2 regions of the Streptococcus sp. 2018WUSS126 genome follow, and region 2 is predicted to be linked to the other one. Evidence: predicted binding sites of a transcription regulator. Region 2 holds the regulator's gene; the other holds the start of a gene.
What was found. Region 2 encodes HrcA, which represses chaperone genes, less so after heat shock. Its sites were predicted from a motif close to TTAGCACTCNNNNNNNNNGAGTGCTAA; they were not measured.

Region 1: the regulator HrcA is predicted to act here: its motif matches at 3,915-3,941, upstream of groES (co-chaperone GroES).

The regions. Positions count from the first base shown of each region.
Region 1 is NZ_JAOTGB010000011.1:33,483-49,268, reverse strand. Features, by position in the region: gene ODU34_RS05480 (thioredoxin family protein) at 1-241, shown strand, start outside; gene ODU34_RS05475 (DUF1002 domain-containing protein) at 285-1,241, shown strand; gene ytpR (YtpR family tRNA-binding protein) at 1,260-1,883, shown strand; gene ODU34_RS05465 (DUF2785 domain-containing protein) at 1,918-2,694, opposite strand; gene ODU34_RS05460 (single-stranded DNA-binding protein) at 2,749-3,144, shown strand; gene ODU34_RS05455 (hypothetical protein) at 3,606-3,764, opposite strand; gene groES (co-chaperone GroES) at 3,962-4,243, shown strand; gene groL (chaperonin GroEL) at 4,254-5,876, shown strand; gene rpsL (30S ribosomal protein S12) at 6,108-6,521, shown strand; gene rpsG (30S ribosomal protein S7) at 6,538-7,008, shown strand; gene fusA (elongation factor G) at 7,438-9,519, shown strand; gene ODU34_RS05425 (M13 family metallopeptidase) at 10,508-12,499, shown strand; gene gap (type I glyceraldehyde-3-phosphate dehydrogenase) at 12,866-13,876, shown strand; gene ODU34_RS05415 (phosphoglycerate kinase) at 14,132-15,331, shown strand.
Region 2 is NZ_JAOTGB010000016.1:47,892-63,677, forward strand. Features, by position in the region: gene ODU34_RS07205 (lanthionine synthetase LanC family protein) at 1-796, shown strand, start outside; gene ODU34_RS07210 (ABC transporter ATP-binding protein) at 762-2,378, shown strand; gene ODU34_RS07215 (helix-turn-helix domain-containing protein) at 2,394-3,269, shown strand; gene mvk (mevalonate kinase) at 3,879-4,814, shown strand; gene mvaD (diphosphomevalonate decarboxylase) at 4,807-5,832, shown strand; gene ODU34_RS07230 (phosphomevalonate kinase) at 5,834-6,913, shown strand; gene fni (type 2 isopentenyl-diphosphate Delta-isomerase) at 6,924-8,021, shown strand; gene ODU34_RS07240 (ACT domain-containing protein) at 8,112-8,378, shown strand; gene ODU34_RS07245 (PFL family protein) at 8,390-9,727, shown strand; gene ODU34_RS07250 (histidine phosphatase family protein) at 9,906-10,601, shown strand; gene ODU34_RS07255 (PadR family transcriptional regulator) at 10,707-11,030, shown strand; gene ODU34_RS07260 (DUF2812 domain-containing protein) at 11,020-11,535, shown strand; gene ODU34_RS07265 (hypothetical protein) at 11,532-11,687, shown strand; gene hrcA (heat-inducible transcriptional repressor HrcA) at 11,906-12,940, shown strand; gene grpE (nucleotide exchange factor GrpE) at 13,090-13,608, shown strand; gene ODU34_RS07280 (hypothetical protein) at 13,622-13,885, shown strand; gene dnaK (molecular chaperone DnaK) at 13,919-15,742, shown strand.

The DNA.
Region 1 (15,786 bases), on a different contig from region 2:
TTGGTGTGGAGATTGCCACTATATCAAACCGCATTTGCCAGCTATCGAAGAGGCTTTTCCAGATTTCCGTTTTGTGCAACTGGATCGAGATGACTTTATGCCTCTGGCGCAGGAATGGGCCATTTTAGGCATTCCAAGTCTGGTTGTTTTGGAAAATGGTAAGGAAATCGGTTGTTTTGTCGATAAGAATCGCAAGACCAAGGAAGAAATCATGAACTTCTTATCTGGACTGGGTAGATAAATTAGCAGAGAAGCTCTGCTATGTCCAAAAGAAAGGAAAGAACATGAAGAAATCACTAGGAAAAATCCTTCTAGCACCTGTGGTGCTGGGATTGAGTTTAAGTTTGGCACCGCTGGCTCAAGCGGAGATTCAGACGGATGTTATCAATGAAAAATGGGGCAAGCCAACACTGGTCTACGGTGGCGGTTTGTCAGATGCCCAGGCGACAGAGGTTAACAATCTATTTGGTATTTCGGATGTTAATAATGTCAGTCGTCAGGTGGTTGTCGGCACGGATATGGACCAATATTTAGGTACATCTGGAGCGGACACAGCCTCCCTCTATTCATCTGTCTTGGTGCAAAAGCAGGATGCTGGAAAAGGGGTAGTGGTGGATATTAAGACGCCACAGAACATCACCTTGATTACCGAAACGCAGTATGCCAATGCGGCTATCACAGCTGGTGCGACGGATGTCTTGATTGATGTAGCTTCTCCAATTCAGGTGACAGGGGAGTCTGCTTTGACAGGTGTTTACAAGGCTCTTGTGGCCAATGGTGAAACAGTTGATACAGCCCGAACCGAAGTAGCTCAACAAGAGCTAGAGACAGTCAATGAAGTGGCGACGGCTCATACAGGTGACTCCAATTTTGATAGTTCAGCCTTGGATAAGGCGGTAGCGGAAATCAAGACTGCTCTTGCCGACTACAAAAAGTCCAATGGTCAGGTAGCTTCCGAATCAGACATCAATACTATTATTAACGATGTCTTGGCCAATAACGGTTTGGAAAATGTCATCACAGCAGATGAAGTTTCAAAATTAGTTACCTTTGCCAAAGCCTATCAGGAAACCTCTGCTATTGATTCGGCTGAGGTTGCTGCCCAGCTCAACCAGTTCAAGCAACAGGCGGAGCAACAAATTTCAGAAGCCTATAAGAATCTACAAGATTCAGGGATTTTAGAAAAAATCGGCGCCTTTTTTGAAAATCTATGGAAAGGCTTGACCGGTCTATTTGCATAAAGGAGAAATGAAAAAGAAATGATTTTTACATACAATAAGGAACACGTTGGCGATGTTCTTATGGTGATTGTTGCTGAAGACAAGGGGCAAGCTGTCCAGTTTGAACGCAAGGGTCAAGTGGCGCGTGTTTTCCTAGAGGAAACAGGAAAAACAGTAGCTTGGAATATTTTTGAAGCATCAAGTTTAGTTGAGATTGCCGGAAATGGTCAGGTTTTCCTGACAGACGAGCAAGTTGCGACCTTGAATGCAGAGTTGGCAAAAGAAGGCTTTACTGAAAGCTTGGTCAACGACAATGCTCCAAAGTTCGTAGTCGGTCAGATTGTGGAATTGGTTCCTCATCCAGGTAGCGACCACCTCAATATTTGTCAGGTCAATGTCGGTGACAAAACAGTGCAAATCGTAGCTGGTGCGCCAAATGCTGCCCAAGGCTTGAAAACCATTGTGGCTCTTCCGGGGGCAATGATGCCGAGCGGTAGCCTGATTTTCCCAGGGAAGTTGCGTGGTGAAGATAGCTTTGGTATGATGTGTAGCCCACGTGAATTGGCTCTACCAAACGCCCCACAAGTCCGTGGGATTATCGAATTGGACGACTCCGCAGAAGTCGGAGAAGCTTTTGAACCAGCTAAACACTGGAAGGGATAGAAAAAGAAGAATTGGTCAATTTTGGCCAATTCTTTTATGCTGTTTCAATTTTTCCTTCAATAGTCTGTCGGAGTTCCTCTGTCAAAACCTGATGTGATTTGAGTTGGAAGTAGAGACTGGACAGGAAATGCTGGAGGTTGAGCCACCGGAAGTAGTCCAGAGGTTCTTGGTTGGGAAAGTCTAGCTTGCTAATCCATTCTGTCAGCTCTTGCCCTGACACTTTTTCATTCAGCAGGAGGTAGACTGGAATCTGTGCTAGGCGGATTTCCTCGCCAGCTGAGAAAACTTTACTTTGTTTAGTTAGACAGGTGACAATAGTCTGCCAGACTTCTTTGCTTTTTTCAGCGGGAAATTGCTCATGACAGCTTGCAGCCAGAAGAAAATCTGCTCCGTGGGCAGCGGTATGGATCCAGCCGAGTTTTTCATCGTAGCCAGACCAGTCATTTTCAATCGTCAAATAATTCAAGGCCTGTTGGAAAAGCAGTTCGCGGTCGTCAGTGCTTAAAAATGCAGAGTACTCAGAATCTTGGTCATTGTCAACAGACAGCAGAAGACAGTAAAGCAAGCAAGTAAAACTTCGTTTTAGTGTGGAGCTTTCTAGGGAAAGGGGATTGGTTTCTTGAGAGAATTGCAGTAGCGACTGTGCTTGTTCCCTTGTAATCAAACCATCTAGAAAGATGTGGCAAAAACTAGCATAAACTAATTCATCGCGTATAGTAGGGTCTGGGTGACCGATGTTTTCCAGCAACCAAGCCAGTTCATCATCGGTATATGGTTTAGAGGTTTGCAATTTTTCTATTAATTCTTTCATGATTTTCTTTCTTTTTATGAACTTTCTACGAATAGATAAGTAGGAGGATGTAATATGTATAATAAAACAATTTTAATTGGTCGTTTGACGGCCCAACCCGAACTCACTCAAACACCAACTGGCAAAAATTTGACTCGTGTAACCATTGCAGTTAATAGACGATTTAAGACAGAAAATGGTGAACGTGAGGCAGATTTTCTCAATGTTATTTTCTGGGGAAAACTGGCGGAAACACTTGTTTCCTATGGTAGCAAGGGCAGTCTGATTTCTATTGACGGTGAATTGCGGACCCGTAAATACGAAAAAGACGGCAGCAATCACTATGTGACAGAGATTCTAGGCCAATCTTTCCAATTACTAGAAAGCCGCGCCCAACGTGCCATACGTGAAAACAATACTGGCGATGACCTAGCTGATTTGGTCTTGGAAGAGGAAGAATTGCCGTTTTAATATCCGTCCCAAGACCGATGGAGAATGTTGAAAAGTAGGTTATACTATAGTCAATCCTAAATATTTTTCATATCTCCTTAAAAACGCTGACGAAAGTTGGCGTTTTTTGCTGTTCATTTTCTATATTTCCACCATTCTATCAGCATGATAATTAGAGAAAGTAGGATAACTCCGTAGAAGAAAAAGATGATGTAGTGAGGGTGGCTAAAGAAAAATATCCAGACTAGCCAGAGTAGATAGGTGACGGGGCAAAAAGTCCAGTCTCACTTCTCAGAGTTCGTGTCAACATCTCAGCGCAGTGGTTGATTGGCAGCTTTGTTCGTGTTTCACACTCCAAATCTGACCTTACGACTGTTGCGAACAGAGTTCGCTTCATTTTCAACCTCAAAAAGGTTCACTGAACCTTTTGAGCTGTGCGGGGGTGGGAGTAAAATAGTCCAGTGGACTATTTTAGCCCGAACCTACTGTTTGGAAGTGAGGGGAACTCTTTTTGACCAGTCGAGTTCTTTCCCACTCCCCCAAAAGCCTAATTTACGTTTTAAAAACCATTCTGCAAAACTTTCGTAGGCTGAAAATCGGCTTTCAAGGTAATCTGTTTTTAAATCTCTAAAAAATTTCATGAATACCCCCTAACTTTTTAAAAATAGTATAGCATAGTTTGCCAATAATGAATAGGTAAATTCTGTCTCATACTTAAGAAGGATTTTAGCGAAAAAGGAGTAGAATTTTCTTGACTATTTTTGACCAAGTGATACAATAGGAAATGTGAATTAGCACTCGGAGGTAAAGAGTGCTAAAAAGACTAGGAGGTAATACCATGTTGAAACCATTGGGCGATCGTATCGTCGTAAAAATTGAAGAAAAAGAACAAACAGTTGGTGGATTTGTCCTAGCAGGTGCAAGTCAAGAAAAGACAAAAGAAGCAAGTGTCCTAGCGATCGGACAAGGGATTCGTACCTTGAATGGTGACTTGGTTGCCCCAGCGGTGGCAGTTGGAGATATTGTTTTGATTGATGCTCACGCAGGATTGGAAGTTAAAGACGGAGACCAAACCGTTCACATCATCCGTGAAGCAGACATTTTGGCAATTGTAGAATAGAGGTAGGAAAATGGCAAAAGAAATTAAATTTGCAGCAGATGCACGTGAAAGCATGGTCCGTGGTGTCGATATTCTGGCTGACACAGTCAAAGTAACCTTGGGTCCAAAAGGTCGTAATGTTGTCTTGGAAAAAGCTTACGGTTCACCACTCATTACAAACGACGGTGTGACCATTGCTAAAGAAATCGAGTTGGAAGACCATTTTGAAAATATGGGTGCTAAGTTGGTATCCGAAGTGGCTTCAAAAACCAATGACATTGCTGGTGACGGTACAACAACTGCCACTGTTTTGACTCAAGCGATTGTTCGCGAAGGCTTGAAAAACGTAACTGCAGGTGCCAACCCAATCGGTATCCGTCGTGGGATTGAAGCAGCAGTTGCAACAGCGGTTGAAGCTTTGAAAGCACAAGCAAGTCCTGTGTCAAATAAAGCTGAAATTGCTCAAGTCGCAGCGGTATCTTCCCGTTCTGAAAAAGTCGGTGAGTACATTTCAGAAGCTATGGAGCGCGTGGGAACAGACGGCGTTATCACCATTGAAGAGTCTCGCGGTATGGAAACAGAATTGGATGTGGTTGAAGGTATGCAATTCGACCGCGGTTATCTGTCACAATACATGGTAACAGATAATGAAAAGATGGTGGCTGAGCTTGAAAATCCATTCATCTTGATTACCGATAAGAAAATTTCTCATATCCAGGATATTTTGCCACTTTTGGAAAGCATTCTCCAAACCAATCGTCCATTGTTGATTATTGCTGACGATGTGGATGGCGAAGCTCTTCCTACACTTGTTCTCAACAAGATTCGTGGTACATTCAACGTTGTTGCTGTTAAGGCGCCAGGATTTGGTGACCGTCGTAAAGCTATGTTGGAAGACATCGCGATTTTGACTGGCGGTACAGTGATTACAGAAGACCTTGGTTTGGACTTGAAAGATGCGACCATTGAAGCACTTGGTCAGGCTGCCAAAGTTGTGGTTGACAAAGATGGTACAACCATTGTTGAAGGTGCTGGAAATCCAGAAGCCATTGCCAACCGTGTCGCTGTTATCAAGTCACAAATTGAGGGAACAACTTCAGAATTTGACCGTGAAAAATTGCAAGAGCGTCTGGCCAAATTATCAGGCGGTGTTGCAGTTATTAAAGTCGGTGCCGCTACTGAGACTGAGTTGAAAGAAATGAAACTCCGTATCGAAGATGCCCTCAACGCAACACGTGCCGCAGTTGAAGAAGGAATTGTTGCAGGTGGTGGTACAGCCCTTGTCAATGTTATCGATAGCGTAGCGAAATTGGAGTTGAGAGGCGACGATGAAACAGGACGCAATATTGTCCTTCGTGCCTTGGAAGAACCAGTTCGTCAGATTGCCTATAACGCAGGTTATGAGGGTTCAGTTATCATTGATAAACTGAAGAATTCAGAACTTGGCACAGGTTTTAATGCTGCGACAGGCGAATGGGTCAACATGATGGATGCAGGTATCATTGACCCTGTTAAAGTAACACGTTCAGCTCTTCAAAATGCGGCTTCCGTAGCCAGCTTGATTTTGACAACTGAAGCAGTCGTTGCCAACAAACCAGAACCAGCCGCTCCAGCTATGCCACAAGGTATGGATGGAATGGGTATGGGCTACTAAGAAATGGCAAAATGACACAGCTGATTGGCTGTGTTTTTTTCTTGAAAATTTCAAACATATCTATTTGACAATGGGTTTGGGATGTGGTACTATATTAGACGGTACTTTTTACTTTTGGTCTCTCAAGAGTGTACAGGGACGTGCTGACAAATGTTGCAAAAGTACACACAGATAGGGGTTGTCACCAATGCCCTATCACCAAAAATAAAAAATATATACAGGAGAATGTAGATGCCTACAATTAACCAGTTGGTACGTAAACCACGTAAGTCTAAAGTAGAAAAATCTAAATCACCAGCTTTGAACGTTGGTTACAACAGCCGTAAAAAAGTTCAAACAAACGTTTCATCACCACAAAAACGCGGTGTTGCAACTCGTGTCGGAACAATGACACCTAAAAAACCTAACTCAGCCCTTCGTAAATTTGCTCGTGTACGTTTGAGCAACCTTATCGAGGTTACTGCTTACATCCCAGGTATCGGTCACAACTTGCAAGAGCACAGCGTTGTTCTTCTTCGTGGTGGACGTGTAAAAGACCTTCCAGGGGTACGTTACCATATCGTTCGTGGTGCACTTGATACTGCAGGTGTTAACGATCGTAAGCAAGGCCGTTCTAAATACGGTACTAAACGTCCAAAAGGCTAAGAAAGGGGAAATATAAATGAGTCGTAAAAATCAAGCGCCTAAGCGCGAAGTATTGCCAGATCCATTGTATAACTCAAAATTGGTAACTCGTTTGATTAACCGTGTTATGTTGGACGGTAAACGTGGTACTGCTGCATCAATCGTTTACGGTGCTTTTGATCAAATCAAAGAAGCAACTGGTAACGATGCACTTGAAGTATTTGAAACAGCAATGGAAAACATCATGCCTGTACTTGAAGTACGTGCACGTCGTGTCGGTGGTTCTAACTACCAAGTCCCAGTTGAAGTTCGTCCAGAGCGTCGTACAACACTTGGTCTTCGTTGGTTGGTAACAATCGCTCGTAACCGTGGTGAGCACACTATGATTGATCGCCTTGCGAAAGAAATCATGGATGCAGCAAACAACACTGGTGCAGCTGTTAAGAAACGTGAAGATACTCACAAAATGGCAGAAGCAAACCGCGCATTCGCACACTTCCGCTGGTAATATAGGATATTTTAGCGTTAAGCAAATGCTAGCCAAAATAGGAAAAGCGACGAAGAAACTTCAGTTTCTAGGAGATTTTATCTTTTTGGCAGACATTTGTAGCTAAAATTCAACTAAGAATAAGATACGAGGACGTATAAAACGCATAGCAAAAATAGGAAATGCGACGAAGAGTCTGTGGACTCTAGGAGGATTTATCTTTTTTGCCAAGCGTTTAGTCCGAGTTCAGTTTCTAAATTGGATATATGGAAGTTAACTGAACTCAATTAGATGAAGGAACTTCGTTCAACCATCACAAATTGGATTGAGGCTTGCCTCAACCATTTCACACCATTAGTAAGAAATCAAGCGGGTGGGACTTGCCCACTCGCTTTTCTTAAAATATGGTATAATAAAGTACAAAACTAAAATTATAGGAGAACAAACCTCATGGCACGCGAATTTTCATTAGAAAAAACTCGTAATATCGGTATCATGGCGCACGTTGACGCGGGTAAAACAACGACAACTGAGCGTATTCTTTACTACACTGGTAAAATCCACAAAATCGGTGAAACTCACGAAGGTGCATCACAAATGGACTGGATGGAGCAAGAGCAAGAGCGTGGTATCACTATCACATCTGCTGCGACAACAGCTCAATGGAACAACCACCGTGTAAACATCATCGACACACCAGGACACGTGGACTTCACAATCGAAGTACAACGTTCACTTCGCGTTCTTGATGGTGCGGTAACCGTTCTTGACTCACAATCAGGTGTTGAGCCACAAACTGAAACAGTATGGCGTCAAGCAACTGAATACGGTGTTCCACGTATCGTATTCGCTAACAAAATGGATAAAATCGGTGCTGACTTCCTTTACTCAGTAAGCACACTTCACGAGCGTCTTCAAGCAAATGCTCATCCAATCCAATTGCCAATCGGTTCTGAAGATGAGTTCCGTGGTATCATCGACTTGATCAAGATGAAAGCTGAAATCTATACTAACGACCTTGGTACAGATATTCTTGAAGAAGATATTCCAGCTGAATACCTTGAGCAAGCTGAAGAATACCGTGAAAAATTGGTTGAAGCAGTTGCTGAAACTGATGAAGAATTGATGATGAAATACCTTGAAGGTGAAGAAATCACAAACGAAGAATTGAAAGCTGCTATCCGTAAAGCAACTATCAACGTTGAATTCTTCCCAGTATTGTGTGGTTCAGCCTTCAAAAACAAAGGTGTTCAGTTGATGCTTGATGCGGTTATCGACTACCTTCCAAGCCCACTTGACATCCCTGCTATTAAAGGTGTTAACCCAGATACAGACGCTGAAGAAGAGCGTCATGCATCAGATGAAGAGCCATTTGCAGCTCTTGCCTTCAAGATCATGACTGACCCATTCGTAGGTCGTTTGACATTCTTCCGTGTATATTCAGGTGTCCTTAACAGCGGTTCATACGTATTGAACACTTCTAAAGGTAAACGTGAGCGTATCGGACGTATCCTTCAAATGCACGCAAACAGCCGTCAAGAAATTGAAACTGTTTATGCAGGTGACATCGCCGCTGCGGTTGGTTTGAAAGATACTACAACTGGTGACTCATTGACAGATGAAAAAGCAAAAATCATCCTTGAGTCAATCCACGTTCCAGAACCAGTTATCCAATTGATGGTTGAGCCTAAGTCTAAAGCTGACCAAGACAAGATGGGTATTGCCCTTTCTAAATTGGCTGAAGAAGATCCAACATTCCGCGTTGAAACAAACGTTGAAACTGGTGAAACAGTTATCTCTGGTATGGGTGAGTTGCACTTGGATGTCCTTGTTGACCGTATGCGTCGTGAATTCAAGGTTGAAGCAAACGTAGGTGCTCCTCAAGTATCATACCGTGAAACATTCCGCGCTTCTACACAAGCTCGTGGTTTCTTCAAACGCCAGTCTGGTGGTAAAGGTCAATTCGGTGACGTTTGGATCGAATTCACACCAAACGAAGAAGGTAAAGGTTTCGAGTTCGAGAACGCTATCGTCGGTGGTGTGGTTCCACGTGAATTCATCCCAGCGGTTGAAAAAGGTCTCGTAGAATCTATGGCTAACGGTGTTCTTGCTGGTTACCCAATCGTTGACGTTAAAGCTAAGCTTTACGACGGTTCATACCACGATGTCGACTCATCAGAAACAGCCTTCAAAGTGGCAGCATCTCTTGCCCTTAAAGAAGCAGCTAAATCAGCTCAACCAACTATCCTTGAGCCAATGATGCTTGTAACAATCACTGCACCAGAAGATAACCTTGGTGACGTTATGGGTCACGTTACTGCACGTCGTGGTCGCGTTGATGGTATGGAAGCTCGTGGTAACACACAAATCGTTCGTGCTTATGTGCCACTTGCTGAAATGTTCGGTTACGCAACTGTTCTTCGTTCAGCAACACAAGGTCGCGGTACTTTCATGATGGTATTTGATCACTACGAAGATGTACCAAAATCTGTACAAGATGAAATCATTAAGAAAAACGGTGGCAATGCATAATTGCCTATCTACACCTACCTTCGGGTAGGTGTTTTTTGGTACGACGGATATGTCACACATCTGAGCGTGATACTCATACTCTTCGAAAATCAAAATTATCCGTTGTCAACTTGCCTTGATGAACCCCAGTTCTATCTTCGGCTTCGTTTCCTAGGCTACTTTTGATTTTTATTGAGTATCAGTAGTTTATCTTTGATTACTTCGACGAGCGAGGAAACTTCGTTTTCCTGTTTCCAGCTTCGAACACTTCACTGGAGTATTTGAACTCGCTTTGCCGTACTTTACAGAGGTGATTTGCGAGGCAAGTCTTATTTCTAACTTAGAACAGCCTAAAGGCTGTTCTAGCAACCTGTAGCTATTGAGGCGAACTTGCTTCGCCCTATCTCTAGCCTTCAAAGGTTCCCTGAACCTTTGAAGCGAGTGCTAAAAACAAACTAAACGACTACACTATATAAAACAGGTATCCGCCAGATTCATTTTGGAAATATACAATGAGAAAGCTACAATTTATAAAAAATTACCCTAATTTAGGTGTGGATGGCTAACAAAAGATCAGGGTTTGCTATTTGGGGATTTCATTGGGTATAAGATTCCTGTTGCCGATGAACTCAACAGTGACTCTCAGGTCCGACTATTGTGAAATAAATAGATTAAAACGGTCTGTGAATAGATTGTTTTAGCTTAATAACTTGAAATTAGGAATTGTTGCTGAACTCTTTTGACCGTTCGAGTTCTTGCCTACTCTCACTCAATTTGCTAAAATAAATGTCTTAAATTATTTAGAATTACTTTGTTTGGGAATGGTTACAAAAAATAAGAGAATTAATAGATAGGCTACAGAAGAAAAGCAGATATAAATGTTAGAATCCTTATAAGGTAGATCGATGAAAGAGTAGTTTAGGACCGCTAATTACTAAAGGAGGATGCTTGTATGGTTATGAAATAGTGGTACTAAGCACATTAACAATAAAAAGAAAGGACAGAAACCATGAGAAAAAAACTAAAATTTTCATTAGTAGCAGTCGCCTGTGCGACATTTTTGATAGCCTGTGGCACAAGTAATTCCTCGGCTCCCAAAGCAGGTGAAGCAACACCACAGACGGATTTTCATTCTTATATCAATGCGCAATGGTTGAAAGATACAAAATTAGGTGCCGGTGAATCGCAAATAGATAATCTGAGTCAACTCTCTGAGAAAACGCAAGAAGCAATCCAGGAGATGATTGACCAGCTGGATATGGACTATTCCAAGCTGCAAGCTGGTAGTGATGAGAAAAAACTTATTGATTTTTACCGATTGGCAGCCGATTTTGATACTCGCAACAAATTGGGGTTAGAGCCTATCAAGCCTTATCTAGAGGAGATTAAAAAAGCCTCTACCATGGAAGAACTTAACAAGATTCTGGTAGCCCTATACGGCAAAAACATCCGCAATTTGCTTCATATAAACGTTACTCAAGATATAAAAGACAGTAACAAAAACACCATCTACGTTGACCCTCACAAGTTAAGTTTTCCAAAAGAAAATTATGATGGCACAGATGAATTTTCACTGAAAAACCAAAAAGCCTTTAAAGCCTATCTGCAGGAAGTGTTTAGCTTGGCAGGAGAATCCTCAAAAGAAGCCTCTTCTAAGGCAGACCTCCTCTTTAATTTGGAAAAAGAGATGGCTGCAGTGCAACGGCCAAAAGAAGAAGCCAATAACTTTGAAGCCATGTATAACGAGAAGACTTGGGATGAGGTCAAAGCACTGGTTCCCAACCTACCGATTGCTGAGTTGGTTTCTGAGTTAGGACTTCAGAATGCTCCAACGACAGTCGTATCAGAACCAGATGCTCTAAAAAAATTAAATGAACTCTATCAAGAAAAGAATTTAGACGCTCTTAAAGCCCTGCTCCAATATCGTGTGATTGCCCATTACAATGATTATCTGTCAAGCAATTTAATCGAGGCAAAAGCGAAATACGACGGCGTAGCAACTGGTGCGGTAGATACTCCGAGTCAGGAAGAAGTTGCTCAAGCGGCCATTGATGCAAATTTCTCCGATATGATTGGCAAAGTTTACGTTAAACACCATTTTTCAGAAGAATCCAAGGCTAATATCCTATCTATGGTTCAAGAGATTAAAGCGACTTATGCAGAGCGAATCAAAGCAGTGCAGTGGATGTCTGAAGAAACCAAGATGCGGGCCTTGAAAAAACTAGATACATTGGTTGTTAAAATCGGCTATCCAGACCAGTGGAAGGATTACTCACAACTTGCTATCCAATCCAAAGAAGAAGGAGGAAGTCTTCTTTCTAACTTCGATATGGTAAAAACACTTGAATTGCGTGAAGAGATGGGGCAATTTGGCAAGCCTTTTGATAAGTCGCAGTTCGGCATGCCTTCTCACACGGTGAATGCCTATTACAGCCCAACTAACAACGAAATTGTCTTTCCAGCGGGGATTTTACAGGCTCCTCTCTACGATCCAAAAGCTAGTCCCGAAGAAAATCTGGGTGGAATCGGGGCTGTTATCGGTCATGAAATTTCCCATGCCTTTGATAAGGCTGGTTCTCAATTTGATGAAAAAGGGAACCTTGTCAACTGGTGGAAACCAGAAGACCTTGAAAAATTTAATAAAAAGGTTCAACAGGCAGCAGATATCTACTCTAAATTGGAAGTGGCTCCGGGCTACTATGTCAATGGCGAAATTTCAACCGGTGAAATCATGGCGGATCTCGGTGGTTTAACGGTTGCCATTGATATTGCTCAGAAAAAAGGCTACAATACGAAGAAAGTCTTCGAGTCTTATGGTAAAGCATGGCGTGAAGTCACCACCAAAGAATTTGCTATTGCCAGCATCAGCGACGAACATCCACCAGCTAAATATCGGGTTAACAACATTGTCAACCAGATTGATCAATTCTATACAGACTTCAATGTCAAAGAAGGGGATCCAATGTATGTGAAACCAGAAGACCGCTTACGGGTGTGGTAAAAGATTATAGAGGTGTCTGCGGTCCAAAATGGGCGGTAGACACTTTTTTAGGTAAAAAATAGAAGTAGTAGTAAACCAAGAATCGTTAAAAAATGTGTCGAGGTATGGCAATGCTATTAAGTTAAGTATTTAACCAGTCATAACCACCCGAGAGAACGCATGGCTATGATTTTTAGCTTTTATTTTTTGGCCTTCTATTTTTTACATAAGATGAACCGGTAAGCAGTTGCAATTTTCGGTAAATAGTTATATAATAAAAACGTTGAAAAGATGCTTGTAGGCTTACAAGTTAATATTTTCACAAAAGGATTAAAAGGCTTGCCTTTTAAAATAAAGAACTCGATTTTCATAAGGAGGAAATCATTCATGGTAGTTAAAGTTGGTATTAACGGTTTCGGACGTATCGGTCGTCTTGCTTTCCGTCGTATCCAAAACGTAGAAGGTGTTGAAGTTACTCGTATCAACGACCTTACAGATCCAGTAATGCTTGCACACTTGTTGAAATATGACACAACTCAAGGTCGTTTCGACGGTACTGTTGAAGTTAAAGACGGTGGTTTCGAAGTTAACGGTAAATTCGTTAAAGTTTCTGCTGAGCGTGAGCCAGGAAACATCGACTGGGCTACTGATGGCGTAGATATCGTTTTGGAAGCTACAGGTTTCTTTGCTTCTAAAGAAAAAGCTGAGCAACACATCCACGCTAACGGTGCTAAAAAAGTTGTTATCACTGCTCCTGGTGGTAACGATGTTAAGACTGTTGTTTTCAACACTAACCACGACATCCTTGATGGTACTGAAACAGTTATCTCAGGTGCTTCATGTACTACAAACTGTTTGGCACCAATGGCTAAAGCTCTTCACGATGCATTTGGCGTTCAAAAAGGTTTGATGACTACAATCCACGGTTACACTGGTGACCAAATGGTTCTTGACGGACCACACCGTGGTGGTGACCTTCGTCGTGCACGTGCTGCTGCTGCAAATATCGTTCCTAACTCAACTGGTGCTGCTAAAGCTATCGGCTTGGTAATCCCAGAATTGAACGGTAAACTTGACGGTGCTGCACAACGTGTTCCAGTTCCAACAGGTTCTGTAACTGAATTGGTTGCAACTCTTGACAAGAAAGTAACTGCTGAAGAAGTAAACGCTGCTATGAAAGCTGCTGCTACTGAATCATTTGGTTACACTGAAGACCAACTCGTATCTTCAGATATCGTAGGTATCTCATTTGGTTCATTGTTTGATGCAACTCAAACTAAAGTTATCGAAGTTGATGGCGAGCAATTGGTTAAAGTTGTTTCATGGTACGACAACGAAATGTCTTACACTGCACAACTTGTTCGTACTCTTGAGTACTTCGCAAAAATCGCTAAATAATCCTTAGTGAAAATCGAAGAGGCTTCGGCCTCTTTTTTTGTTTTGATTGCTGAAATATAGCTGTTTCCTTATGCTAAGAAGCAAGGATGGCATAAGTTGTTTCTGATTTGGCAACTTTAGAATTTGAAAAATCTGATTACGAGGCGATAGTTTTAGATTTCATAACATTTGTGAAAAAAATATCTTTATGCAAGAAAAAATACAGAAAATATGATACAATGGTAAAGTAAATATAATTTAAGGAGTTCTTATCTAATGGCAAAATTGACTGTTAAAGATGTAGAATTGAAAGGCAAAAAAGTTCTTGTTCGCGTGGACTTCAACGTGCCTTTGAAAGATGGCGTTATCACTAACGATAACCGTATTACAGCAGCTCTTCCAACTATCAAGTATATTCTTGAGCAAGGTGGACGTGCAATTCTTTTCTCTCACCTTGGTCGTGTGAAAGAAGAAGCTGACAAAGAAGGTAAATCATTGGCTCCTGTAGCGGCTGACTTGGCAGCTAAATTGGGTCAAGACGTTGCTTTCATTGCAGGTGCTACTCGTGGTGCTGAATTGGAAGCAGCTATCAATGCTTTGGAAGATGGACAAGTTCTCCTTGTTGAAAACACTCGTTTCGAAGATGTTGATGGTAAGAAAGAATCTAAAAACGACGAAGAACTTGGTAAATACTGGGCTTCACTTGGTGATGGTATCTTCGTTAACGATGCATTTGGTACTGCACACCGTGCACACGCATCAAACGTTGGTATCTCAGCAAACGTAGAAAAAGCAGTAGCTGGTTTCCTTTTGGAAAACGAAATTGCTTACATCCAAGAAGCTGTTGAAACTCCAGAGCGTCCATTTGTGGCAATCCTTGGTGGTTCAAAAGTATCTGATAAGATCGGTGTTATCGAGAACCTTCTTGAAAAAGCAGACAAAGTTCTTATCGGTGGTGGTATGACGTACACATTCTACAAAGCTCAAGGTATCGAAATCGGTAACTCACTTGTAGAGGAAGACAAATTGGATGTCGCAAAAGCACTTCTTGAAAAAGCTAATGGTAAATTGATCTTGCCAGTTGACTCAAAAGAAGCTAACGCATTTGCTGGATACACTGAAGTTCGTGACACTGAAGGTGAAGCAGTTTCAGAAGGCTTCCTTGGTCTTGACATCGGTCCTAAGTCAATCGCTAAGTTTGACGAAGCTTTGACTGGTGCGAAAACAGTTGTTTGGAATGGTCCTATGGGTGTATTTGAAAACCCAGACTTCCAAGCTGGTACAATCGGTGTAATGGACGCGATCGTGAAACAACCAGGCGTGAAATCAATCATCGGTGGTGGTGACTCAGCAGCAGCAGCTATCAACCTTGGCCGTGCAGACAAGTTCTCATGGATCTCAACTGGTGGTGGTGCATCAATGGAACTCCTCGAAGGTAAAGTGCTTCCAGGACTTGCAGCTTTGACTGAAAAGTAAGTTCAATGGACTTGAAGGCTAAAATGCAACGGATTTCCGTTGCATTTTGTGCATCGCGTAGAGTTTCTACGAAGCTAAGCGAGTTAGAAAGTCTAGCAAGGTGAAAAGTATTGCCTGGTCTCGTAGCTCTTACTGAAAAATAGGCGGTAAGTCAGCTCAAAATATCTGGGGGATATTTTGAGGTTAGAAATCGAAGAAGCGAAGCTTCTGTCAAAAATGATTCCGTAGCTTGTCACTTTGTTTTTATTGGGTGACAGCTTCAAATAGTCCACTGGACTATTTGAACCCCACAAGGCTGAATAGGTTGGTCACAAGCGTAGCAAAGTGAACTGCTATTCAGCTACTGCGTATGAACGACGAAAAGAGTTGGGAGACCAGCTCTTTTCTAGTACAAAGGCTAGATTTTCTGTGAACCTAGTGAGTTTAGAAAATCAGCCTAGGTAAAGGCTAAAATG
Region 2 (15,786 bases):
TATTTTAGGGGCATACTTTGGATTTGAAGGATGTTCCGAAACAGTGTTCTCAGAGTTACAAGAATTGTTGCTGGAAAGACGGCTAGAAACAGATGTAGTAGGATTGTATGAGGGAGAATCAGGTGTTGCATTAATATATTTGGTGATGTATATGGTTACAAACGATAGACGTTATTTAGATATTGGAGAGAGTCATGTAGCAAATATTTTGATGTATGTGTATGAAAACTCACATGGAAACCTCACTGTAGATCGAGTTGGGAAAAATAATTCTGGAAATAAGATTGAGTCTCCGTTCTTATACAATGGTTTGTCAGGAATCGGATATATGTTGTTTTACTATTATAAAGTAACTAAAAATGACGAATACTCAAACGTGTTAAACAATATTTGTTTGAGTTTAGATTATGATATCCATTATTTTGCTACTCTGATGCGTGGATTGGCAGGGATAACTGATTTATTAATTACTTGTTTACAAGAGGGAGTATTGTGTGATGAAGTCTCAGAAAGAACATCAAAAGTAGTTGATCAGCAAATCAAGACTTTGAAGCTTTTTGAACAGAGAGATGAGAGTGAGATATTATTTGGATACTTAGGTGAAGGAAATTTAAAAATTTCCCATGATTTACATTCAGGTAGTAGTGGAATAGCGCTCGTCTTATATAGATACGTTAAATATAAGCAAGGTGTGCAAACAGCGCCTTCAGAATTTGCTTTATATTTACTTGATGAAATCTTTAGAAAATGGAGAACGGGTTATGAAATTAAAACAGGTATGGAGAATATTGCCTAAGTTTAAAATCTGCTTACTCTTACTTGCATTGGTAGGAGCGAGTTTTGACGGTATTATTATGTCTCAAGTTATTTCGAGAGTTAGTCAATTTAGCTCGGAATCAACTGTAAAAGATGTTTTACTATTCGCTGGTTGCAGTATATTGTTCTATTTATTGATTCAATTATCAGATTTATTTGTTTCAATAATAAAAAACGATTTACTAAAAAATCTGCATAAAAAGTATAAGATGGAACTGTTAAACTATCTTGGAAATAAGGGAAATGCATTAGATGTTACAGAGTCTCTTGCGGTATTAACAGTAGATTTAAAATTAGTAGAAGATAAATATTTTTCCGTTCTTTTTGATTGCTTATACTACAGTCTTTTAGGGGCAGTTTCATTGATATATCTTGTCTATCTAAGTCCTGCAATTTCTGTATTATTTATTATTTTCTCATTTCTTCCAATGTTGCCAGCAATACTATTTAGCAAATATCTAGGAACAGCAACAGAGCACTTTACAAAGTCGAATGAGAAATTTATTCGTAGCATAAAAGATATTTTTCAAGGTTTTTCGGTTCTATGGACATATGGTGCGAATCGTAAGTTTTTAGGGATGGCTGAGACAGTTGTCAATGACTTAGAAAATAGTAATGAGGCATTAAATAATAAACATAGCATAGTTAATCTCGTTTCTTCCATGCTATCGTGGTTAAGTTATATTGTTCCAATAACTGTAGCTCTAGTATTTGTAACCCAAGGGAAACTAGATGCTAGTATTGTTATCGCTTTATTTTTAGCCAGTGACCGTGTTATCTATCCATTTAGAAATGTTTCGAACTATTTACGAATGATACAATCAACGGAGCCAACTCGAAAAAAATTAGAGAAAATGTTACAGGATACTCAGCAACAGGAAGTGTCTGAAAATCATATTGATGAATCAATATTGACTCCTGAGATTCATTTTTCAGGAGTAGCCATTGGACATGGGGCAGCAATTATCAAAAATTTTAATGCCACAGTCCCGTATGGTCGTAAAATACTTATTAGAGGAGCTTCAGGAAGTGGAAAGACGACCTTACTAGATAGCATACAGGGTGTACTGCAACCGTTGGAAGGGGAAATATCTGTATTAAATCATCAGAAGAAAATAAACAATCCTAGCATTCAAATGGCAAGAATCCAACAATCACCCTACTATTTTGAGGCAAGCTTAAAAGAGAATCTCTTAATGGCACTTGAGTCTGTCCGTGAGGAGGAGTTGTTAGCCTTGCTTTCAGAACTGGGTTTGGTAGAAGAGCTAGGTGAAGATTGTCTAGAGAAATATTATGGTGAAAATGGGGCGCAGTTATCAGGAGGACAAAAACAACGTATTGAGATTGCCAGAGCCCTCCTTCATAATAAGAAAATCTTGTTAGTTGATGAGGGGACATCGGCAATTGATAAACAATCCTCAGCCCTCATTCGTAAAAAACTTGCCAATTTACCAATTACAATCTTTGAGGTTGCTCATCACTATTCAGAGTCGGATCTTGGCCTATACGATGAGATATGGGAAATTCATCCGAATAGTGGTACAATAGAGAAAATACTATGAATTGGAATGTGAATTGTGAAAGAAAAAATTGCTAGTCTTATTAAGCGGACGCGTTTGGAGAAAGGATTTAGTCAAAAAGAACTGTCTGAGGGTATTTGTGCTCAAGCAGTTATTAGTAAAATTGAAAAAGCTGAAGTTTCTCCATCAGTCGAATTATTTTTTAAGCTCGTCAAAAAATTAGACATTGATTCTAGTGTGATATTGGAATTGTTTCAATTAAAGAAGAGTACAGAGGAATCGATTCTTACGGATGAGTTGAAATCCATTCTTTACCGAAGAGAGTATGATACATTGGAATATTTTTTACAATTTATTTCAAAAGATTCTGTATCTCCAATTCAAATGCCATATATACAATACCTTAATGGGGTATTGTTATTTGGGAAATACAAAAAGTCAAATGAGGCTTTAGAGATTTTGGAAGGGTTGCGGCCTACTTTGGTTGAAAATGCTAATCTATTTTTACGAGTTGGTATTGCTATTGCGGGAATATATTCGGAGTTAGAAGAATATGTAACATCAATGAACCAATATGAAAGTCTCATTCATCACTATCATGAGTCAAATGATTGGGAGTTGAAAGTATTATTTCAATACGGATATTCTAGAATTTTGTACCTGTGTAACAAGTTTGAAAAAGCCTTGGTTTATAATGCAGAATCACTAGAAATATTAAAGAGTCGAAATACCCTATTTATGCTAGGCAATACTTTGTTAATGAGAGCCAACATATTAGCAAAACGCTCCATTATTTCAGAAGCAATTGATATGGTCAAAAAATCAATAGTTGTTTATGACTTAGAAGGCGACGAGCTCTTAAAAAATTTAGCTCAGTCATTCTTTATAGATTTATTGGAACAGGAGTCGCAAGATGAAAAAGAAATTAATTAAATTTAGTGTATTATTGCTTACATATGTGATTTTATTTGGTGATAAGATTCCACCAGTAATACTAAGTTAAAATTTGGAATCAGTTTAGATAATAATAAAACACCTAAATTCCTCAGAATAAGTCGGAATTAGATGTTTTTGATTGGTATAAAAAGATGAGAAGTACTAACAGTTCCGAGTATCTAGGTTGTATTCAACTTTTTAGATACGATAATATAAAAAATTGTATGAATTTTACAGTCCAGTGGACTGTAAGAGGTTTGAGCCTTGAAACTCAAAGTAAAGAGGAAGATCCAGCCTCATTTTGCGGTCGGCTGTTTTCGTGTTAAGTTTTAAGTAAATAAGTATGAGAAATCGTTTTAGAAAAGTCTAAGAAAACTTTCAGTTTTGTTTAAGTTCAAAGATTTATACTATATTCGAGCTAGAAATAGCGAACAACTTTACTGAATTTCATTCAGTATCGTCATCCGTAAGAGCTAAAGCTCAAACGGCTGGCATATCTTTTTCATATAATCTCCTAGAAAACAGTCGACTGCGGTCGGCTGTTTTCGTGTGTTTTATTCTTATGTAAAAGTGGTATAATAGTAGTGATTGTATAAGGAGAAAAGTATGTCGGTAGTAGGAAAAGCAAATGGGAAAATCATTTTGATGGGAGAGCATGCGGTGGTCTATGGGCAACCAGCAATTGCTATGCCTTTTTCTGCTGTTGAAATTATTGCTCAGGTAACTGCTCAAGGGGAAGCGCTGACTGTTGCTTGTGACTTCTATAAAGGCTTAGTTCACAAGATGCCAAAAATCTGGGAAAGCCTCAAGCATGCCATCCGTTTCTCGCTCTATCGTATCGGAGCACCGACAGACCCAGCTATTCATATCGAGATTAGTTCCACCATTCCTGCCGAGCGCGGCATGGGATCCAGTGCAGCTGTGGCAGTTGCAGTAGCACGCGCCCTCTTTGCCTACTATGAAAAAGAACTGACTGACAGCGAACTATGGGACATCGTTCAGTCTTCGGAAAAAATTGCTCACGGCAATCCATCAGGCATAGATGCGGCGACCACCAGCGGCAAGTCCCCCGTCTTCTATATCAAGCACCAGCCCATCGAACCCTTGGAGCTGAAACTCCGTGCCCACTTGGTAGTGGCTGATACAGGCGTGACGGGAAACACCTTAGAAGCCATTTCAGACGTGGCGGATTTGTTGGAGAAAAAGCCAGAGGCTATCAAGCTAGTAGAAGAACTGGGTAACTTGACCCGACAGGCCAAGGAAGATTTAGCCACAGACCAGGCAGAGCTTCTAGGCAGCAGAATGAACCAAGCTCATGCCCTCCTACAAAAATTAGGCGTGTCTGATCCTAGCCTAGATAAGCTAGTCAGTCTTGCCCAAGAAAATGGAGCCCTCGGAGCCAAATTAACTGGTGGCGGCCGAGGTGGCTGCATGATTGCCCTGGCAAGAACAGCCCAAGATGCCCAAAACCTTGCACATATCCTTGACCAAGCAGGTGCCCGCCAAACCTGGATACAGTACTTAGGAGAAACCAATGACTAAACAAACAGGCATTGCCCGTGCCCATACCAATATTGCCTTGATTAAATACTGGGGAAAACGCGATAAGGAATTATTCCTACCTATGAATTCCAGTTTATCCCTGACCCTTGACGCATTTTATACTGATACCAAGGTCGTTTTTGACCCAGAATTAACTGCGGATGAGTTCTATCTCAACGGAATCTTACAAAAAGAAAAAGAAATTTTAAAAATTTCTCGATTTTTGGATTTGTTTTGCGAATATATAGGTGAAAGGGCATTTGCCCGAGTGGAAAGTCTAAATTTTGTTCCGACTGCGGCTGGTTTGGCCAGCTCAGCATCAGCCTTCGCAGCACTTGCACTGGCAACCGCAACTGCCTTGGATTTAGATTTGTCACCAGCCACCCTATCAACCCTTGCTCGCAGGGGTTCTGGCTCTAGCACACGTAGCCTATTCGGTGGCTTTGTCGAATGGGATATGGGAACGGGTTCGGAAGATTCTATGGCTCATCCCATTGATGATGCCGATTGGGATATTGCCATGGTCGTCTTAGCCGTCAATACTGGACCGAAAAAAATTGCCAGCCGAGAGGGAATGGACCATACGGTTGCCACCTCACCATTTTACACAGCCTGGGTAGAAACCGCCAAACAAGACTTGGTGGACATCAAGGCAGCTATTGCCAACCGTGATTTTGAAAAACTTGGTCAAATCACAGAGCACAATGGTATGAAAATGCATGCGACAACTCTATCTGCTAATCCGCCCTTTACATACTGGTCAGCCGATAGTCTAGTGGCCCAAGAGGCAGTCCGTCAGGTTCGTGAGGCAAGTGGCTTATCAGCCTACATGACTATGGATGCAGGACCGAATGTCAAGGTCCTCTGCCGAGCAAGTCAAATGGATGAGCTAGTAGATGAATTGGCCAAAGTCTTCCCAAGGGAGAAAATCATTACCAGCAAGCCTGGTCCTGCCGCCTACGTCCTCAGCGAAGACGAGTGGCAGGCCTCACAAGCAGCGTTTGAAAAGGGCTTGTAGCATGAAAGTACAAGTAAAGATACCTGGAAAACTCTTTCTAGCAGGGGAATACGCAGTCGTCGAGGCAGGCTATCCCGCAGTGATTGCAGCCCTTGACCAATACCTGACTGTCACCATAGAAACAAGTGACCGAGGCCTTCTTCATTCCAGCCAGCAAGCAGACCTCTATCTGACTTGGGAGCGTAAGGAAGGTGCCGTTTATATCCAAGGTGACCATCCCTATGCTCTGATTGAAACTGCCATGCAGGTGACAGAAGCCTATCTGACAGCCAAAGGTCAGTCCTGTCAAGCAACTTACAGCCTAGTGGTCCAGTCAGACCTGGATGATCAGACCTCAGGTGCCAAGTACGGCTTGGGGTCGTCAGGGGCAGTGACGGTTGCGACGGTCAAGGCCCTGCTGACCTACTACGGTCACCGACCAGATGCCCTTCTGACCTACAAGCTGGCAGCCTTGGTCCAGACCAAGCTAGGCATGACGGGTTCCTTCGGTGACTTGGCGGCTTCCAGTTTTGGTGGCTTGATTGCCTATCATTCCCTGGACCGTTCTTGGCTTTTAGGGAAAATGGCAGAGCTGTCCCTGCTGGATCTGGTGGAAAGTGATTGGCAGGGTTTGTCCATCAGCCCTATCCAGTTACCCGAGGGCTTAGACCTCTTGGTTGGCTGGACAGGTTCGGCGGCTTCGACAGATCGATTGGTTTCCCAGATGGAAAGCCAAAAAAGTCAGGCAGAAAAAGAGCGCATTCATAGCCAGTTTCTAGCCGACTCCAAGACCTGTGTAGAGCAGTTGATAGCGGCCTGTCAAACAGGTAATCGAACAGCTGCTAGACAGGCCATTTCTCAGAACCGCAAGCTCTTACAAGATTTTGCGAGAGGAATGGGTTTGGTCATTGAAACGCCTCGACTGAGCCAACTCTGTGACCTGGCCCAGACTTATGGAGCGGTGGCCAAATCATCTGGTGCAGGCGGTGGTGACTGCGGCATTTGCTTGGTAGACAGTACGGAACAAAAAGTAGCGATTGAGAAGGCTTGGCAACAAGCCGGCATTCTTCCACTCCAACTAAAGATCACAAGTAGAGAATAAGGAGAACCCTATGTTTTATTTAGGAGAATTTGGTTTAGACCGCAAGGATCAACACGTTGGCTTGGCCAACCAGCAATACAGTACCACACCGGCCAAGGACTTTACGGAGACCTTGTTTGTCCATCATTCCCTACCTCAGACCAAGGTGGATGAAGTGGATATTTCGACCAGTGTAGCTGGTTTGGACTTTGCCTTTCCATTCTTCATCAATGCCATGACCGGTGGAAGCAAGAAGACGCGGGAAATCAATCGCCTCTTGGGAATTATGGGGCATTTTGGGAAGATTGCTCTGGCTTCGGGTTCGGTTAGTGCGGCGATCAAGGATCCGTCTGTTGCGGAAACTTTCTCTGTTATGCGTCGGGAAAATCCTTATGGCATTATTTTTGCCAATCTAGGTGCCCATCACAGTGTTGAGAATGCCAAGCGGGCGGTGGATTTGTTGGAGGCCAATGCCATCCAAATCCATGTCAATGCACCCCAGGAGATTGTCATGCCTGAGGGAGACCGTGACTTTACCATGTGGTTGAAGAATATTGAAACTTTGGTGCGAGAGATGGAAGTACCTGTCATCGTCAAGGAAGTTGGTTTTGGCATGAGCCGTGAAACAGTGGCCCAGCTGGCTTCTGTCGGTGTTAAGACCATTGATGTATCTGGTACTGGGGGGACGGATTTTGCCAAGATTGAAAATGCCCGTCGTACTTTCAATGATTATGCTTATTTAGAAGGTTGGGGTCAGTCAACTGTGACATCCTTGGTGGAAGCCATGTCTGTTCCTGAAGAAGTTCGCCCAAGCCTGATTGCATCTGGTGGTATTAAGACGCCACTAGATATTGTCAAATCATTGGCCCTCGGTGCAGACCTTGTTGGTATGTCCAATCATTTTCTCCAGTACGTCAAGGATGGTAAGGGGCATCGTTTTGACGACGGTTTGCAGGCTATTAACACCTTCCAATGGCAGATGGCTGAAATCATGACCATGCTGGGTGCTAAAAACATCGCAGAACTCCGTCAGAAAGATTTGGTCTTGGCTCCAAATGTACAAAATTGGTGCGAAGCGCGTGGGATTGACTGGAAAGCCTATGCCCGTCGGTCGCAATTGGTAAAATAAATACGTACGTTAGAGGTAGAATCTAGAAGATTTCTACCTTTTTCTGCATATTTATGATAAAATAAATGAAAATTTAGAAGAGGTGTTCAGATGAAAGCTATTGTTACAGTTGTCGGTAAGGACAAGTCAGGAATTGTTGCGGGTGTTGCGACTAAGATTGCGGAATTGGGTTTGAATATTGATGATATTTCTCAAACTGTTTTGGATGAGTATTTTACCATGATGGCGGTGGTGTCATCAGATGAGAAGAAAGATTTCACGCAACTTCGTGCGGAATTGGATGCCTTTGGTCAAAATTTGAACGTGAAAATCAACATTCAAAGTGCGGCGATTTTTGATGCCATGCACAATTTGTAAGGAGAGCGGTCATGGATATTAGACAGGTTAGAGAAACCATTGAGATGATCGAGGAGCAACACTTCGATATTCGGACCATTACCATGGGGATTTCCCTTTTGGACTGTATCGACTCGGACATCGATAAGGCAGCGGAGAAAGTATATACCAAAATCGTGACCAAGGCCAAGAACTTGGTAGCAGTCGGTGATGAGATTGCGGCAGAGCTGGGAATTCCCATTGTCAACAAGCGGGTATCGGTCACGCCCATTGCTTTGATTGGTGCGGCGACGGATGCCACGGATTATCTTCCCTTGGCTCATGCCTTGGACAAGGCGGCTCATGAGATCGGCATCGATTTTATCGGAGGCTTTTCAGCTCTGGTTCAAAAGGGCTACCAGAAAGGGGATGAAATCCTCATCAACTCTATACCGCAGGCATTGGCCCAAACGACAAAAGTCTGCTCGTCAGTCAACATCGGATCGACCAAGACGGGCATCAACATGACGGCTGTGCGGGACATGGGGCGGATCATCAAGGAGACGGCGGAGGCTTCTGATATGGGGGCGGCCAAGCTGGTGGTCTTTGCCAATGCGGTCGAGGACAATCCTTTCATGGCTGGTGCCTTCCATGGTGTCGGCGAGGCGGATGTGGTTATCAATGTCGGCGTGTCTGGGCCTGGTGTGGTCAAGCGTGCCCTTGAAAAAGTGCGTGGCGAGAGTTTTGATGTGGTGGCAGAAACCGTCAAAAAGACGGCCTTCAAGATTACCCGTATCGGTCAGTTGGTCGGCAATATGGCCAGCGAACGCCTGGGTGTTAAGTTCGGTATCGTGGACCTGTCCCTTGCCCCGACGCCAGCTGTTGGCGACTCAGTGGCTCGGGTTTTGGAGGAAATGGGCTTAGAAACCGTAGGTACGCACGGAACGACTGCTGCCCTGGCTTTGCTCAATGACGCAGTGAAAAAGGGTGGAGTTATGGCCTGCAACCAAGTCGGTGGCTTGTCAGGTGCCTTTATCCCTGTGTCTGAGGACGAGGGCATGATTGCGGCGGTGCAAAATGGCTCGCTTAACCTTGAAAAATTGGAAGCTATGACGGCTATCTGTTCAGTTGGTTTGGACATGATTGCCATTCCAGAAACAACGCCTGCTGAAACGATCGCGGCTATGATTGCGGATGAGGCGGCCATTGGGGTTATCAACCAGAAAACCACTGCGGTCCGTATTATTCCACTTGGAAAAGAAGGGGACATGATTGAATTTGGTGGGCTTCTGGGAACAGCCCCTGTCATGAAGGTCAATCAGGCTTCGTCTGTGGACTTTATCAACCGTGGCGGACAAATTCCAGCACCGATTCATAGTTTTAAGAACTAAAAACGTAAACCGATTGCGACAAGCAGTCGGTTTTTTGCTATACTTATACTCAATGAAAATCAAAAGCAGACTAGGCGACGAAGATGCAGATAGAACTGAAGTTCATCAAATCAAGTCAACAACGTTTGCTTTTGATTTTCGAAGAGTATTAATAGTAAGAAAAGACAAGGAGAACACTATGGCAGATGTAAGATTATATATTTCTCGACATGGGAAAACCATGTTTAATACCATCGGGCGCGTGCAGGGCTGGTGTGATACACCGCTGACCAAGGCTGGTGAGGAAGGAATTCGTGAACTGGGCTTGGGGCTCAAGGATGCGGGCATTAATTTTAAACTAGCCGTATCTAGTGACCTGGGACGGACCGTTCAGACCATGACCATCGCCCAGCGTGAGTTGGGAATTTTAGGAAAAATCCCATATTACCAAGACAAGCGTATCCGTGAATGGTGCTTTGGTAGTTTCGAGGGCATGTATGATGCCGAGCTTTTCCAAGGTGTCCTGCCTCGTTTGAAAGGGACAGTTGATGCGACAGGCATGTCCTTTGCGGAAATCGCAGCAGGTATCCAAGAAGCAGACACAGCTGGTTGGTCTGAATCATGGGAAGTGCTTAGCAATCGTATTTTGACAGGTTTTGAATCCATTGCTCAAGACTTGGAAAAACAGGGCGGCGGCAATGCCCTTGTGGTTAGCCACGGTATGACCATTGCAACGCTGGTCAACTTGCTTCAACCAGAAAGTCCAACCAATCTCTTCTTGGACAATGGTTCTATTACTGTCCTCAAGTACGAAAATGGTCAATTTACCATTGAAGCAATTGGGGATTTATCCTACCGCAAACGCGGAGCAGAATTGATTGCCCAAGGGGAATAAGAATCAAATCAGGGATTTTCTCTGATTTTTTTCTTGACAAGTGTATCGAGGTGCGATGTAATTTATACATCGAAGTTCGATGTATCGTAGTGCGAAAGGTATTTTATGAACAATAAGTTAAAACGCGTCTATGTTCCCATGACAGAAACAGCCTTCTATATTCTTTTTCATTTACAGGAGGAACGACATGGTTACGATATTACCCAGAAGACCAAGGAAGTCACGGCAGGTCAGGTCGTGATTAGCCCTGGGACCATGTATGGCACCCTATCGAAAATGGAGAAAGACGGCTTGATTGTCTTTGTTAGAGAAGAAGACAAGCGAAAGTTTTACCAAATAACAGCAACAGGTCGAGAAATTCTGGATATAGAATTGGCTCGAATTGAACGCCTTTATCGAAATAGCAAGGGGGAAAGTTATGGAAACTAAGACAGAAATTCATTTCTTCTTCTTGCCTGATTTTGAAAAGGAAGAAGTCTATCTGGCAGAGCAGCACCGTCAGGGATGGAAATTTCAAAAAAATAAATTTGGCTTTTTCTATATCTTTGAGAAATGTCTACCTGAAGAAGTTATCTATCAACTGGATTTTAAGCCAAATGGTCAGGATAAGGCAGAATACCTCCAGATGTTTGCAGATTATGGCTGGGAATATGTCGGTGATTGTAATCATTTTTCATACTTTAGAAAGAATGAGAGTTTAGGAGAAGTTGAGCTTTATAGTGACCGTCAGAGTAAGTTCGAGATGATTGACAGAATTATTACCAGACAGTTTCTACTGGCTAGTTCCTTGTTTGTTTTCTTTATCTTGCTATTTTATGTCTTGAAGTTGCCTGCTGTTATGATTGGTATGGCAGTTGCTGACCTACCAGTTTTACTCTATTGTTCTATCGGCTTGATGCGTTTGCGTCAGAAGTATAAGGAGGTTGGAAAATGACAAAACAAAAACGTATAGCAACTCTCATCAATGCTCTTGCAATCTTTGCTGTGGTTTTTCTAAATCGAAACAGTTTTATCAGCTTGATTGCTATAACGCTGATAATGATTTTAAATTTTTGGAATTTAATTGACATGAAGGAAGAAAAGTAAGATAGAAATACTTGTTGGAAGAACTTATTTTTGAGACATTCCACCATTCTAGGTCCTTAGACCGATTTTTAGCACTCTAGGTAAAAGAGTGCTAATTTTTTGTCTTTTTCTCTTGACAATCCATTTTTTCGGCGTATAATGGGAGTATAAAGTTTAGCACTCATCGTTATAGAGTGCTAAAAATAAAAAAATCAACAGTGTTCATGAAAGGAGCGGAGATGATTACCCAACGTCAAAATGATATTTTGAATCTGATTGTTGAATTGTTTACGCGCCATCATGAGCCGGTTGGTTCTAAGGCCTTGCAGGAGATGATTGCTTCTAGTTCAGCTACCATTCGCAATGATATGGCTAAGCTAGAGCAACTGGGCTTGCTAGAAAAAGCTCATACTTCAAGCGGTCGGATGCCCAGTCGGGCTGGTTTTCAATACTTTGTCAACCACTCGCTCAACTTGGAACACATCAATGAAGAAGATGTTTATCAGGTGGTCAAGGCCTTCGACTTTGAAGCCTTCAAGTTGGAAGACATCTTGGAGCGGGCCAGTACAGTCCTAGCGGATTTGACAGGCTACACTTCGGTCATCTTAGATGTGGAGCCGACCAGTCAGCAGTTGACTTCCTTTGACATCGTGCAACTTAGTAGCCATGATGCCTTGGCAGTCTTGACCTTGGATCAGTCCAAACCTGTCACTGTTCAGTTTGCCATTCCCAAGAACTTTTTGACCAGGGACTTGGAAGTGCTCAAACGCCTGGTGGATGAACGCTTCGTTGACCAGACGGTCTTGGCAATCCACTACAAGCTGCGGACGGAGATTCCCCAAGTGGTGCAGCGTTACTTTACCACGACGGACAATGTCTTGGATCTCATGGACTACATCTTTGCCAACCTCTTCCAAGAATCAGTCTTTATTAGCGGAAAGGTCGCTTCGCTGACCTATGGCAATCTCGCCACCTATCAGCTCTTGGATAGCCCACAGCTATTAGCCCCAGAGTTGCGGCAAGGCTTGGCGCCAAACCAGCCGACCAGCATTTCTGTGGCGGAACATAGGGATCCTGCCCTAGCGGATGTGACAGTCATTCATCATCGCTTTCCAATCCCCTATCGGGGCATGGCCCAGATGAGTTTGCTTGGTCCTGTTGACATGGACTACCGTAGGCAGATGAGCTTAATCAACATCATCAGCCGCGTCCTATTTATGAAATTAACCGATTACTACAGATATTTAAGTAGTAATCATTATGAAGTCAATTAAGATGTGAGGGCGTGAAGGAAACGATTGAAAAATAGGAGATTGACGCAGTGTCATCAGACACAAGGAAATCTATCTTTTTTCTGAGTTTCTAGCCCGAACTCAATTTATTATTTGTCAAAGTAATAATAGAAAATGAAGAGGTGAACAACTTGTCAGAAGAAATCAAAAATGAAGAAATCCTAGAGGAAGTTGAAACAACAGAAGAAGTTGTCGAAATGCCTGAAAAATCAGAGTTGGATTTGGCAACTGAGCGTGCAGAGGAATTTGAAAACAAGTACCTCCGTGCCCATGCTGAAATGCAAAATATTCAACGCCGTGCCAACGAGGAACGCCAAACCATTCAACGTTATCGTTCGCAAGACTTGGCTAAGAAAATCTTGCCGAGCTTGGATAACTTGGAGCGTGCCCTTCAAGTCGAAGGTCTGACAGAAGATGTCAAAAAAGGCTTGGAGATGGTACAAGAAAGTTTGATTCAAGCCCTCAAAGAAGAAGGGGTAGAAGAAGTCGCAACAGATGTCTTTGACCCAAATCTTCATATGGCCATTCAAACAGTCCCAGCTACAGACGACTGCCCAGCAGAACACATCGCACAAGTCTTCCAAAAAGGCTACAAGTTGCATGAACGTCTGTTGAGGCCGGCTATGGTGGTGGTGTCGGAAGGTAAATAGAAAAGAGGAAAATATGTTTAATTATCGTGACTTTATAGAAGAATTACGTGAATTTGTTGAACAAGATGATCGACATGGATGGAATGGACATAATGTTGATTATGATGGATTTCGAAATACTTATGGAGAAGAAGTTTTAGATTTTTACGGAGTGGACTATCAAAATTCAGAACAGAGTATTGAAGAGCTGCTGGATAGTATCAAAGTTCCAAGTGGAATTATGAATGAATTTGCTGATCCAGAGTTTCCAGAAGAGTTTAAAATGTATAGTAAATAAAAATAAAGTAATTATAAAAGTGAGGAAATAAATATGTCTAAAATTATCGGTATTGACTTAGGTACAACAAACTCAGCAGTTGCAGTTCTTGAAGGAACTGAATCAAAAATCATCGCAAACCCAGAAGGAAACCGCACAACTCCGTCTGTTGTGTCTTTCAAAAATGGTGAAATCATCGTTGGTGATGCGGCAAAACGCCAAGCAGTAACTAACCCAGATACCATTATCTCTATCAAATCAAAAATGGGAACTTCGGAAAAAGTTTCAGCAAATGGCAAAGAATACACACCACAAGAAATCTCAGCTATGATTCTTCAATATTTGAAAGGCTACGCTGAAGAATACCTTGGTGAAAAAGTAACTAAAGCTGTTATCACTGTTCCGGCTTACTTCAATGATGCTCAACGTCAAGCAACAAAAGACGCTGGTAAAATCGCTGGTCTTGAAGTAGAACGTATCGTCAACGAGCCAACTGCAGCAGCCCTTGCTTACGGTTTGGACAAAACTGACAAAGACGAGAAAATCTTGGTATTCGACCTTGGTGGTGGTACCTTCGACGTATCTATCCTTGAACTTGGTGACGGTGTCTTTGACGTACTTGCCACAGCAGGTGACAACAAGCTCGGTGGTGACGACTTTGACCAAAAGATTATCGACCACATGGTAGCAGAATTCAAGAAAGAAAACGGCATCGACTTGTCAGCTGACAAAATGGCTCTTCAACGTTTGAAAGATGCGGCTGAAAAAGCTAAGAAAGACCTTTCAGGTGTAACATCAACTCAAATCAGTTTGCCGTTCATCACTGCAGGTGCAGCAGGTCCTCTTCACTTGGAAATGACTTTGACACGTGCGAAATTCGACGAATTGACTTACGACCTTGTAGAACGTACAAAAGTACCTGTGCGTCAAGCCCTTTCAGATGCAGGCCTTAGCTTGTCAGAAATTGACGAAGTGATCCTTGTCGGTGGTTCAACTCGTATCCCAGCCGTTGTAGAAGCTGTAAAAGCTGAAACTGGTAAAGAGCCAAACAAATCAGTAAACCCTGACGAAGTCGTTGCTATGGGTGCGGCTATCCAAGGTGGTGTTATCACTGGTGATGTCAAAGACGTTGTCCTCCTCGACGTAACACCATTGTCACTTGGTATCGAAACAATGGGCGGCGTATTTACAAAACTCATCGACCGCAACACAACTATCCCAACTTCTAAATCACAGGTCTTCTCAACTGCGGCGGACAACCAGCCAGCTGTTGACATCCACGTACTTCAAGGTGAGCGTCCAATGGCAGCGGACAACAAGACTCTTGGTCGCTTCCAATTGACAGACATCCCTGCAGCACCTCGTGGTATTCCACAAATCGAAGTAACATTTGACATCGACAAGAACGGTATCGTTTCTGTAAAAGCCAAAGACCTTGGTACGCAAAAAGAGCAAACTATCGTTATCCAATCTAACTCAGGTTTGACAGACGAAGAAATCGACCGCATGATGAAAGATGCAGAAGCAAACGCGGAAGCAGATAAGAAACGTAAGGAAGAAGTTGACCTTCGTAACGATGTTGACCAAGCAATCTTTGCGACTGAGAAAACTCTTAAAGAAACAGAAGGCAAAGGCTTCGACGCAGAACGTGACCAAGCCCAAGCAGCTCTTGACGAGTTGAAAGCAGCTCAAGAAGCAAACAACTTGGACGACATGAAGGCGAAACTCGAAAACCTCAACGAAAAAGCCCAAGCCCTTGCAGTGAAACTCTACGAGCAAGCCGCAGCAGCACAACAAGCAGCCGCTGGCCAAGAAGGTGCCCAAACAGCTAACAACGCAGGCGATGATGTCGTAGACGGCGAGTTTACTGAAAAGTAACACACCAAAACTGATGGCTACTAAAAGTAGCTCATCAGTTAACG